DNA from 2 places in the Ezakiella massiliensis genome. Region 2 is predicted to be linked to the other one. Evidence: riboswitches for the same ligand, from Rfam matches in the RefSeq annotation. Region 2 holds a riboswitch; the other holds the start of a gene.
What was found. Region 2 has a riboswitch for S-adenosylmethionine ahead of AC6FXG_RS05770 (methionine ABC transporter ATP-binding protein). Riboswitches for the same ligand answer to the same signal wherever they lie in the genome.
Positions count from the first base shown of each region.

Region 1 (4,204 bases), on a different contig from region 2:
TGGCACGAATTCTTCTTTTTAATTTATTTCTAATATTAGCCTTGCCATGCTTGTTGGATACAACAATTCCCACGCGTTTAACTCCCCGCCTATAGCGGATTTTAAAAACGCGATTGGCCTTAAAATTTGATTTCTTATAAAGTGAGCTGAAATCCTCTTTTTTCTTCAGACGGTTTTCTTTTGCTAGCATTAAGCGCTTAGAACCTTTCTGCCTTTTGCTCTTCTTCTTTTTAAAACTTTGCGTCCGGCAGTTGTGCTCATTCTTTCTCTAAAACCGTGAACTTTCTTTCTAGCTTTTCTTTTTGGTTGGTAAGTTCTTTTCATAACCACACCTCCTTTATCTAATTTACCTATCTATTTTATCATAAAGATATTTTTTTGTAAAGGAAATTTGCTCTATAAAAACAAAAATTGCAAAGCAAAAACCCTGCAATTTAAACTTAAATTATCTTTGTGGTGAATAATTTGGACTTTCCTTTGTAATGTTGATATCGTGCGGATGGTTTTCAACGAGTGATGATGAAGTAATCTTCACATATCTTGGTTTAACCATTAACTCTGCAATGTCCTTGCAGCCCAGGTAGCCCATGCCTGATTTTAATCCACCCATTAATTGATAAATAACTTCGCCAACTTTACCTTTGAAGTGAACTCTACCTTCAACACCTTCAGGTACATATTTCTTAGTGCCTTCTTGGAAGTATCTATCCTTGGATCCTGCTGACATAGCTCCTAATGAACCCATGCCGCGATATTCTTTATAGCGTCTGCCTTCATAGATAACTTCTTCGCCAGGGCTTTCAACAGTACCTGCTAGAAGTCCGCCAAGCATAACAACATTACCGCCAGCTGCAATTGCTTTTGTAATATCGCCTGAATATTTGATACCGCCGTCAGCAATAATTGGTTTACCTTCTTCTTGGGCAGCTTTTCTTGCATCCATGATAGCTGTAATTTGTGGAACGCCAATACCGGTAACAACTCTGGTTGTACAAATACTGCCAGGTCCAATACCAACCTTTACGCAGTCAGCGCCTGCAGCAAAGAGTGCCTTTGTAGCTTCATAAGTTGCAACATTTCCTGCAATAACTTGTAAGTCAGGATAAGCGACCTTTAATTTTTCTACAGCCTTCATAACTCCAGCACTGTGACCGTGAGCTGTATCTAGAACAACAACGTCAACTTTTGCTTCCACGAGAGCAGCCGATCTTTCCATCATGTCGCCAGTTACACCAAGGGCTGCACCTGCAAGTAGACGGCCTTGGCTATCCTTTGATGAGTTTGGAAACTCAATTGATTTTTCTATATCTTTAATTGTAATTAACCCCTTTAGCCTATAATTGTCATCCACGATTGGAAGTTTTTCGATTTTGTGAGACATCAAAATTTCTTTGGCTTCATCCATTGTTACGCCTTCGCGAGCAGTGATTAAGTTTTCGCTGGTCATTGTGCTTTCGATGGATTTTGACATATCATTTTCAAATCTCATATCGCGGTTTGTAATAATGCCGATGAGTCTTCCATCTTCTTCTACAATTGGAACTCCACTGATCTTGTATGTGCTCATCAACTTTTCTGCATCAGCTAAAATATGGTTTTTTGAAAGATAAAATGGATCTGTAATAACTCCGTGTTCACTTCTCTTTACCCTTTCAACTTCATGGGCTTGCTCTTCAATGGTCATATTTTTGTGAATAATACCGATGCCGCCTTCTCTTGACATAGCAATTGCCATTTGACTTTCAGTAACTGTGTCCATCCCTGCAGACATAATTGGGATATTTAATTTAATCTTATTTGTCAGAATAGTTTCTGTATTAACCTCGCGTGGTAATACATGGCTCTCAGCTGGAACCAATAGGATATCGTCAAATGTAAGTGCCTCTTTGTAAAATTCCATAATTCCTCCTTAAGTAAATTCATTTTGCAAAATTCTTTCTAGTATTCATTATATAACAAATTTTAAAAAAAATCACGCAAAAATCGTATTTTTTCAAAAAAATTTTTTATAAAAATTGCTTGACAACTTATACCACATGTGGTAAAATGATATTGTTCATCAAGAGAGGCGGAGGGAATAGGCCCTGTGAAGCCCGGCAACCTAGTTTTAAGGTGCCAAGTCCTACAGATTAATCTGAAAGATGATCTTATCTTTAAGATGTTTTTGTGGCTCCTGATGAAGGAGTTTTTTTATTTTAAATTTGAAAGGAGAAAAAATGATCAGATTTCATACAAGTGAAAGTGTTACAGAAGGTCATCCAGACAAAGTCTGTGACAAAATTTCCGACTCAATCTTAGATGCGATACTTGAAAAAGATAAAAATGCACGCGTCGCTTGCGAAACAGTCGCATCTACCGGCTACATTATTGTTAGCGGACAAATTACAACCAATTGCTATATCGATATACCTGCTATAGTTAGAAAAACTATAGAATCAATTGGCTACACAAGAGGCAAATACGGTTTCGATGCTGAAAACTGCGGCATCTTAACTTCTATCGAAGAGCAAAGCCCTGATATTGCCATGGGTGTTTCTGACTCATACGAAAAGAAAGGCAGTTCAACTGACAAGTACGACGAAATTGGCGCTGGCGATCAAGGTATGATGTATGGATATGCATCAAATGAAACTGAAGAGTTGATGCCACTTGCCATCAAGCTAGCTCACGATTTGACCAAGCGTTTAACCGCTGTTAGAAAAGAAGGCATCCTTCCTTATATTTTACCAGACGGCAAATCACAAGTTACAGTTGAGTACCATGACAACAAGCCTGTGAGAATTACAAATGTAGTTATCTCTACCCAACACTTGGCATCAGTTGATATCGAAGACCTCAGAAAAGATGTAAAGCGTGAAGTTATAGATAAAATTATTCCACCAGAATATGTAGACGATGAAACCATTTATTATATCAACCCAACTGGTAGATTTGTAATCGGTGGTCCAAAATCCGATACAGGTCTTACAGGTCGCAAGATTATTGTGGATACCTACGGCGGATATGCAAAACACGGTGGCGGAGCTTTTAGTGGTAAAGACCCAACAAAGGTTGATAGATCTGCTGCTTATGCTGCCCGCTATGTTGCAAAAAATATTGTGGGAGCAGGACTGGCTGATAAATGTGAGGTTGCCCTTTCCTATGCTATCGGCGTTGCAAAACCAACTTCAATTGATATTGATTGCTTCGGCACAGAAAAAATTGATATCGAAACTATTAGAGAAAGAGTTGCCAAAAACTTTGACTTAAGACCAGCTGCAATTATTGAAAACTTTGACCTAAGAAGACCAATTTATGCCCAAGTTACCAACTATGGCCACTTTGGCAGACCAGAACTAGATCTTCCTTGGGAAAAATTAGATAAGGTGGATGCATTAAAATGTTAAAAGATCCGTTTTTAAAAAGAGCTTTTATAGTTGGAAGTGCTTTGCTTCTAATGTCTCTGCTCTTGTACTTGCTAATGAAGAAAGAAGGAATCTTATAAACTGCGATTTATTTCGCAGTTTTTTTATTTTCCAAAAATACTTAAGAATTTAGCCCCGGTCTTTTCATTTATTTAAAAATAAATTTTCTAAAGCTAATCTAAGGCAAATAAAAAACTCCGGCCATCCGGAGTTTATTTAAATTCCATTTCTCTTTTCAATTTCTCTAAAATATTCTATCCCCTTATCTGTAAGCGAATAAAATTCATCAGCTTGAATTATATTTTTATCCATCAACCTATCTATGGTCTCATTCATGGTATTTAAATTCATCTTTAAATGATCTTGAATTGTGTTTACACCAAGTTCAATATTTTGGTTATCATGACCCATGTGGTTTTGTATGTGAATAAGCACGAGTACTTCGTTCAAATAATCCAACTGCTTTTTGCGGTTTAAAAGCTTGGTCATAAGACCTCCAGGCTTTATTATATGGCAGATAATATAGGTTAGCATGCCTATAAGAGCCGTGGTACCAGCTATATTAATATTTAAATTGTAGCCTAGATAAACTCCTAAACTTACGTTAATAAAAGCTATTAAAATTGTAAGCAGTATTGAATCTCTGAGATCTTTGGTTAGTAGAATTGCCGAAGCGGCAGGCGCTACCATAAATGAAATTACCAAGATGCTTCCCACAGAGTTAAAGGCGATAACTGAGTTCAGACTGACCAAGGTCATGGTCATATAGTGGATAAAGGCTGCTGAAAAACCAGATATGA
Region 1 is NZ_JCBCEO010000001.1:605,809-610,012, forward strand. Features, by position in the region: gene rnpA (ribonuclease P protein component) at 1-190, opposite strand, end outside; gene rpmH (50S ribosomal protein L34) at 190-324, opposite strand; gene guaB (IMP dehydrogenase) at 446-1,900, opposite strand; SAM riboswitch class I at 2,054-2,148, shown strand; gene metK (methionine adenosyltransferase) at 2,217-3,386, shown strand; gene AC6FXG_RS02835 (metal ABC transporter permease) at 3,621-4,204, opposite strand, start outside.
Region 1: it holds a riboswitch for S-adenosylmethionine, as region 2 does, so the genes downstream of both, metK (methionine adenosyltransferase) here and AC6FXG_RS05770 (methionine ABC transporter ATP-binding protein) in region 2, are expected to answer to the same signal.

Region 2 (4,204 bases):
TTAGCTTTGTCTGATTTTAAGACTTGGACGAATTTTTTGTAAGCTTCGTTGTCTTTGTCAGCTGTTCTGGCTACAATGATATTTGCATTTGGATTTCCTTCTGTTTTTTCAATTAATAGTGGGTCAGTCTTTGGGTTTAGGCCAACGCCAAGTGCAAAGTTTGAGTTGATAACTCCGCCTGCTACGTCTGCGTAAGCTTTGGCAACTGTAGCTGCATCTACTGCTGTGATTTTTAAATTCTTTGGATTTTCAACGATGTCTTTTTCTGTAATGCTTTCTGAATTATAGTCAGATAGTTTGATAAGTCCTGCGTCTTCCAAGAGTCTCAAAGCACGTGCTCCATTTGATGGGTCATTTGGAATTACAATTTCGTCACCATCTTTGAATTCATCAAGAGATTTTACTTTGTTTGAATATAAACCCATTGGTTCTAGGTGGATTGCACCGATACTTGTTAGATCAAGATTTCTGGATTCACAGAATTCTTTTAGATATGGTTCGTGTTGGAAGTAGTTTAGGTCTAGGTCGCCTTCTGCTAGGGCAATGTTTGGTTGTACATAGTCTGTAAATGTAACTACTTCTACATCTAGGCCTTGGGCTTTGAATTCGTCTTTGAGTGCTTCTACGATTTCTGCGTGTGGTACTGGAGATACGCCAACTTTAATTTTGGTCAGGTCTCCGCTTTCTTTTTTGCATCCTACGAATGTGAATGCGAGTGCGATTGTTATTGCTAAAATTGTTAATGTTCTTTTCATTTTCTTCCTCCTAATTTTTGTGACAATCGGTCATGTAGCAGCCGATTTATTTCGGCCAAACCGATTGTCATTTTCATTTTTATTTTTTATTTGATTTTTCTGCTAGGTTGGTTCCTAAGCGTTGAACTATTTGTACTATTATTACTATTATTACTACTGCGGCCATGAGCATGTCGGTTTGGTTCATATTCCAACCGTATCTGATGGCTATGTCTCCCAGGCCTCCGCCGCCAAGGGCGCCTGCCATTGCTGAGTAGCCAATCAAATTTATAATGGTCATGGTTACGGCGTCGATTACGCCGGGTTTACTCTCCTTTAAAACAACTTTTAATATTTGAAAATTGGTCGCCCCCATACTTTTTAGAGCTTCTATGATGCCCTTATCGATTTCCGAGAAAACATTTTCCATCATACGAGCTACAAAGGGTGCAGCTGCAACTGAAAGTGGAACCATGGCTGCGACCATGCCGATTTTTTTGCCGACGATAAGTTTTGCCAGTGGAAAGACCACAATCATCAAGATGACAAAAGGCATTGATCTAAATATATTTATTATTACATCTAAAATTTTATAAAATGCTTTATTTTCTGCTATGGAATCTTTCTTTGTGGCAAAGAGGACTAGTCCGATTGGAAGTCCTATTAGAACTGCAAAAAACGATGATACACTCACCATGGCAAGTGTTTCCCATGTGGCTGTTTTTAATATATCAAACATTTAGCACCTCCAAATTAATTCCTCCGTCCTTGCAATACTTAAGAGTCCTATCAATCTCTGCATCTTCGCCAATAAATTCTACTATCAAGTAGCCCACGCTGGTGTCCACAAGCTTGTTGATGTTGCCTGATAAAATATTTATCTTAACATCAAAGTCCTTGGAGATTTGCGAAATAATTGGCGTATCCGCAGTCGCTCCATCGTAGGTCAGTCTGACCAATCTGCCTTTGCTCTCATAGTCGTGGTACTTAGCTTCCTCAGAAATTGGAATTGCTTCGATAAAAGCCCGGGTTACTTTTTCCCGTGGATTTCTAAAGAGCTCTTCGGCTTCGTTTTCTTCTATGATTTTGCCGTTTTCCATTACAGCTATACGATTGCAAATATCCTTGGCCACTTCCATTTGGTGGGTGATAATTATTACTGTCGTTCCGTAGACTTTGGCTGAGCGTTTGATCAGGTCGCAAATGTCCTTGGTCGTACTTGGATCAAGAGCTGAAGTTGCTTCGTCACTCAAGAGTATCTTGGGGTTGGTGGCCAGGGCCCTGGCAATTGCAACTCTTTGCTTTTGTCCTCCGGATAATTCTGCTGGGTAAGAATTTTTTCTATTTTTTAATTCTACAAAGTCCAGCATCTCGTCTACTCTTTTTTCTATATCCGCCTTGGTCCACTTGGCAAGCCTCAGTGGATAGGCCACGTTTTCAAAAACTGTCATTTGATTGAACAAATTGAAATGTTGGAAGATCATGGCTATGTCTTTTCTCTTTGACAAGAGTTCATTTTTGTTAAGACTTGTCATCTCGACTCCATCAATTTCAATCTTGCCATCGGTCGGCTCGTCAAGTCTGTTGATACACCTAATAACAGTTGACTTGCCGGCTCCGCTTAGACCAATTATTCCAAATATTTCTCCTTTGTCGACTTCAAAGCTCACATCATCCACGGCGTTAAAATTTTTACCGTCAATCTGATAAACTTTTTTTAAATTACTTACTTTAATCATTTTTCTCCTCATAAAACAAAAAACCCTCTCGAGAGGGTTTAAAAAAATAGCGATCGCACTAATCTGACTCATCTCTCGGTTATCCGCTGGAATTAGCACCTAATTAAATAGGTTGCCGGGTTTCATAGGGCCAGTCCCTCCACCTCTCTCGATGAATATTTGATTTGTACACTATCATATATTAAATTTTATCTTCTGTCAAGTGATTTTAATCACTTAATTAAGATTTTTAAAATTAATTTTTATTTAGCCATTCAATTGCTAAGCTAGCAAAAGTCCCAGCACCGATTGGCATGGCGTCTTCGTTAAATAAAACTCCTGGATTGTGGTGGGAGAAATTATTGCCTTCGACCTTGCAGTTGCACATAATATAGACTGAAGGAACTTTTTCTGCAATAACAGCAAAGTCTTCAGATGCCATTATGAGGAGGCCGTCGATCATCTCTATATCTGGGTTTGAATTTTTAATTATGTCTACAAATTCTCCTGTGAGTTCTGGATTTGAATAAGTGGATGGAACGCCAGAGAAAAAGTCCAAATCAATTTTTGTGCCTGTAACTTTTTCTGCGCCTTCAATTATTTCGATCATTCTTTTCTTTAACCTATCGCGAACTTCTGGATCATAAGTCCTCATGGTCCCTTGCATGACAGCTGTGTCAGGAATAATATTTGAATTGCTGCCCGCTGAAAATTGACCAAAGGTTAAAGTCGTTGTGGCTTGTGGGGTGTTGTCGCGGCTAATGAGTTGTGCGAATTGTTGGTAAATTAAGACGCCAGCGTTTATTGGGTCAATACCTGTGTGTGGATAAGCCCCATGAGCCCCCTTGCCCTTGATTTCGATTTTGAAATTGTCACAAGAGGTTGTCATGTATCCAGTGTTGTATGAAATGGAACCTGGTAAATGGTCAAGACCTGTATGCATGGCAAAGGCAACGTCTACCTTTGGATCTTCCAAAAGCCCCTCCTCAATCATCATCCGTGAGCCCTTGAAAATTTCTTCTGCAGGTTGGAACATAAGTTTAACATTGCCCTTGAAGTCGTCCTTGTTGTCGTTAATAATCTCGGCTGCTGCCAAAAGCATGGCTGTGTGAAGGTCGTGGCCGCATGTATGAGCACAGGTGCCTTCAGCTTTAAAATCCAAATCATTTATTTCTTCCATGGGTAGGGCGTCCATGTCTGCTCTTAGCAAAATAGTTTTGCCTTCGCCCTTGCCTCCTTTAATAGTAGCACTTAAACCAGAAGTCCCGTATCTTTTAACTTCTAGACCCAAGGCCTTTAATTTTTCTACTACATAGGCGCTGGTCTTTGGCAAGTCCAGTCCAAGCTCTGGCATTTGATGAAGCTCTCTTCTTTGTTCAATCATTTTTGCTTGAAGTTTCTTAGCTTGTTCATAATATTTATTCATAAAATCCTCCTTAAGAATTTATTCCCATTTGTTTTCTTATATTATAGATACCATAATTTACATGGTTTTTAACATTTTTATAAAGGATTTTCTGTCTATCTCAGTTTTGCAAGTTTAAATTAATTATGATACAATAGTTCTTATACGAAAATCGAACGAAATTTATATAGATGAACTGGAGATGATTAATTGGATAAGAAAAATTTTTATAAAAAAGCATTAAAGATGGCCTGGCCTTCTGTCTTGGAAAGTTTTTTCCTGTCCCTGGCCGGCATGATTGATACACTTATGGTTTCTGCCCTAGGACCTGCGGCAATTGCTGCGGT
Region 2 is NZ_JCBCEO010000003.1:185,214-189,417, reverse strand. Features, by position in the region: gene AC6FXG_RS05780 (MetQ/NlpA family ABC transporter substrate-binding protein) at 1-755, opposite strand, end outside; gene AC6FXG_RS05775 (methionine ABC transporter permease) at 835-1,473, opposite strand; gene AC6FXG_RS05770 (methionine ABC transporter ATP-binding protein) at 1,466-2,473, opposite strand; SAM riboswitch class I at 2,539-2,631, opposite strand; gene AC6FXG_RS05765 (M20 metallopeptidase family protein) at 2,709-3,878, opposite strand; gene AC6FXG_RS05760 (MATE family efflux transporter) at 4,068-4,204, shown strand, end outside.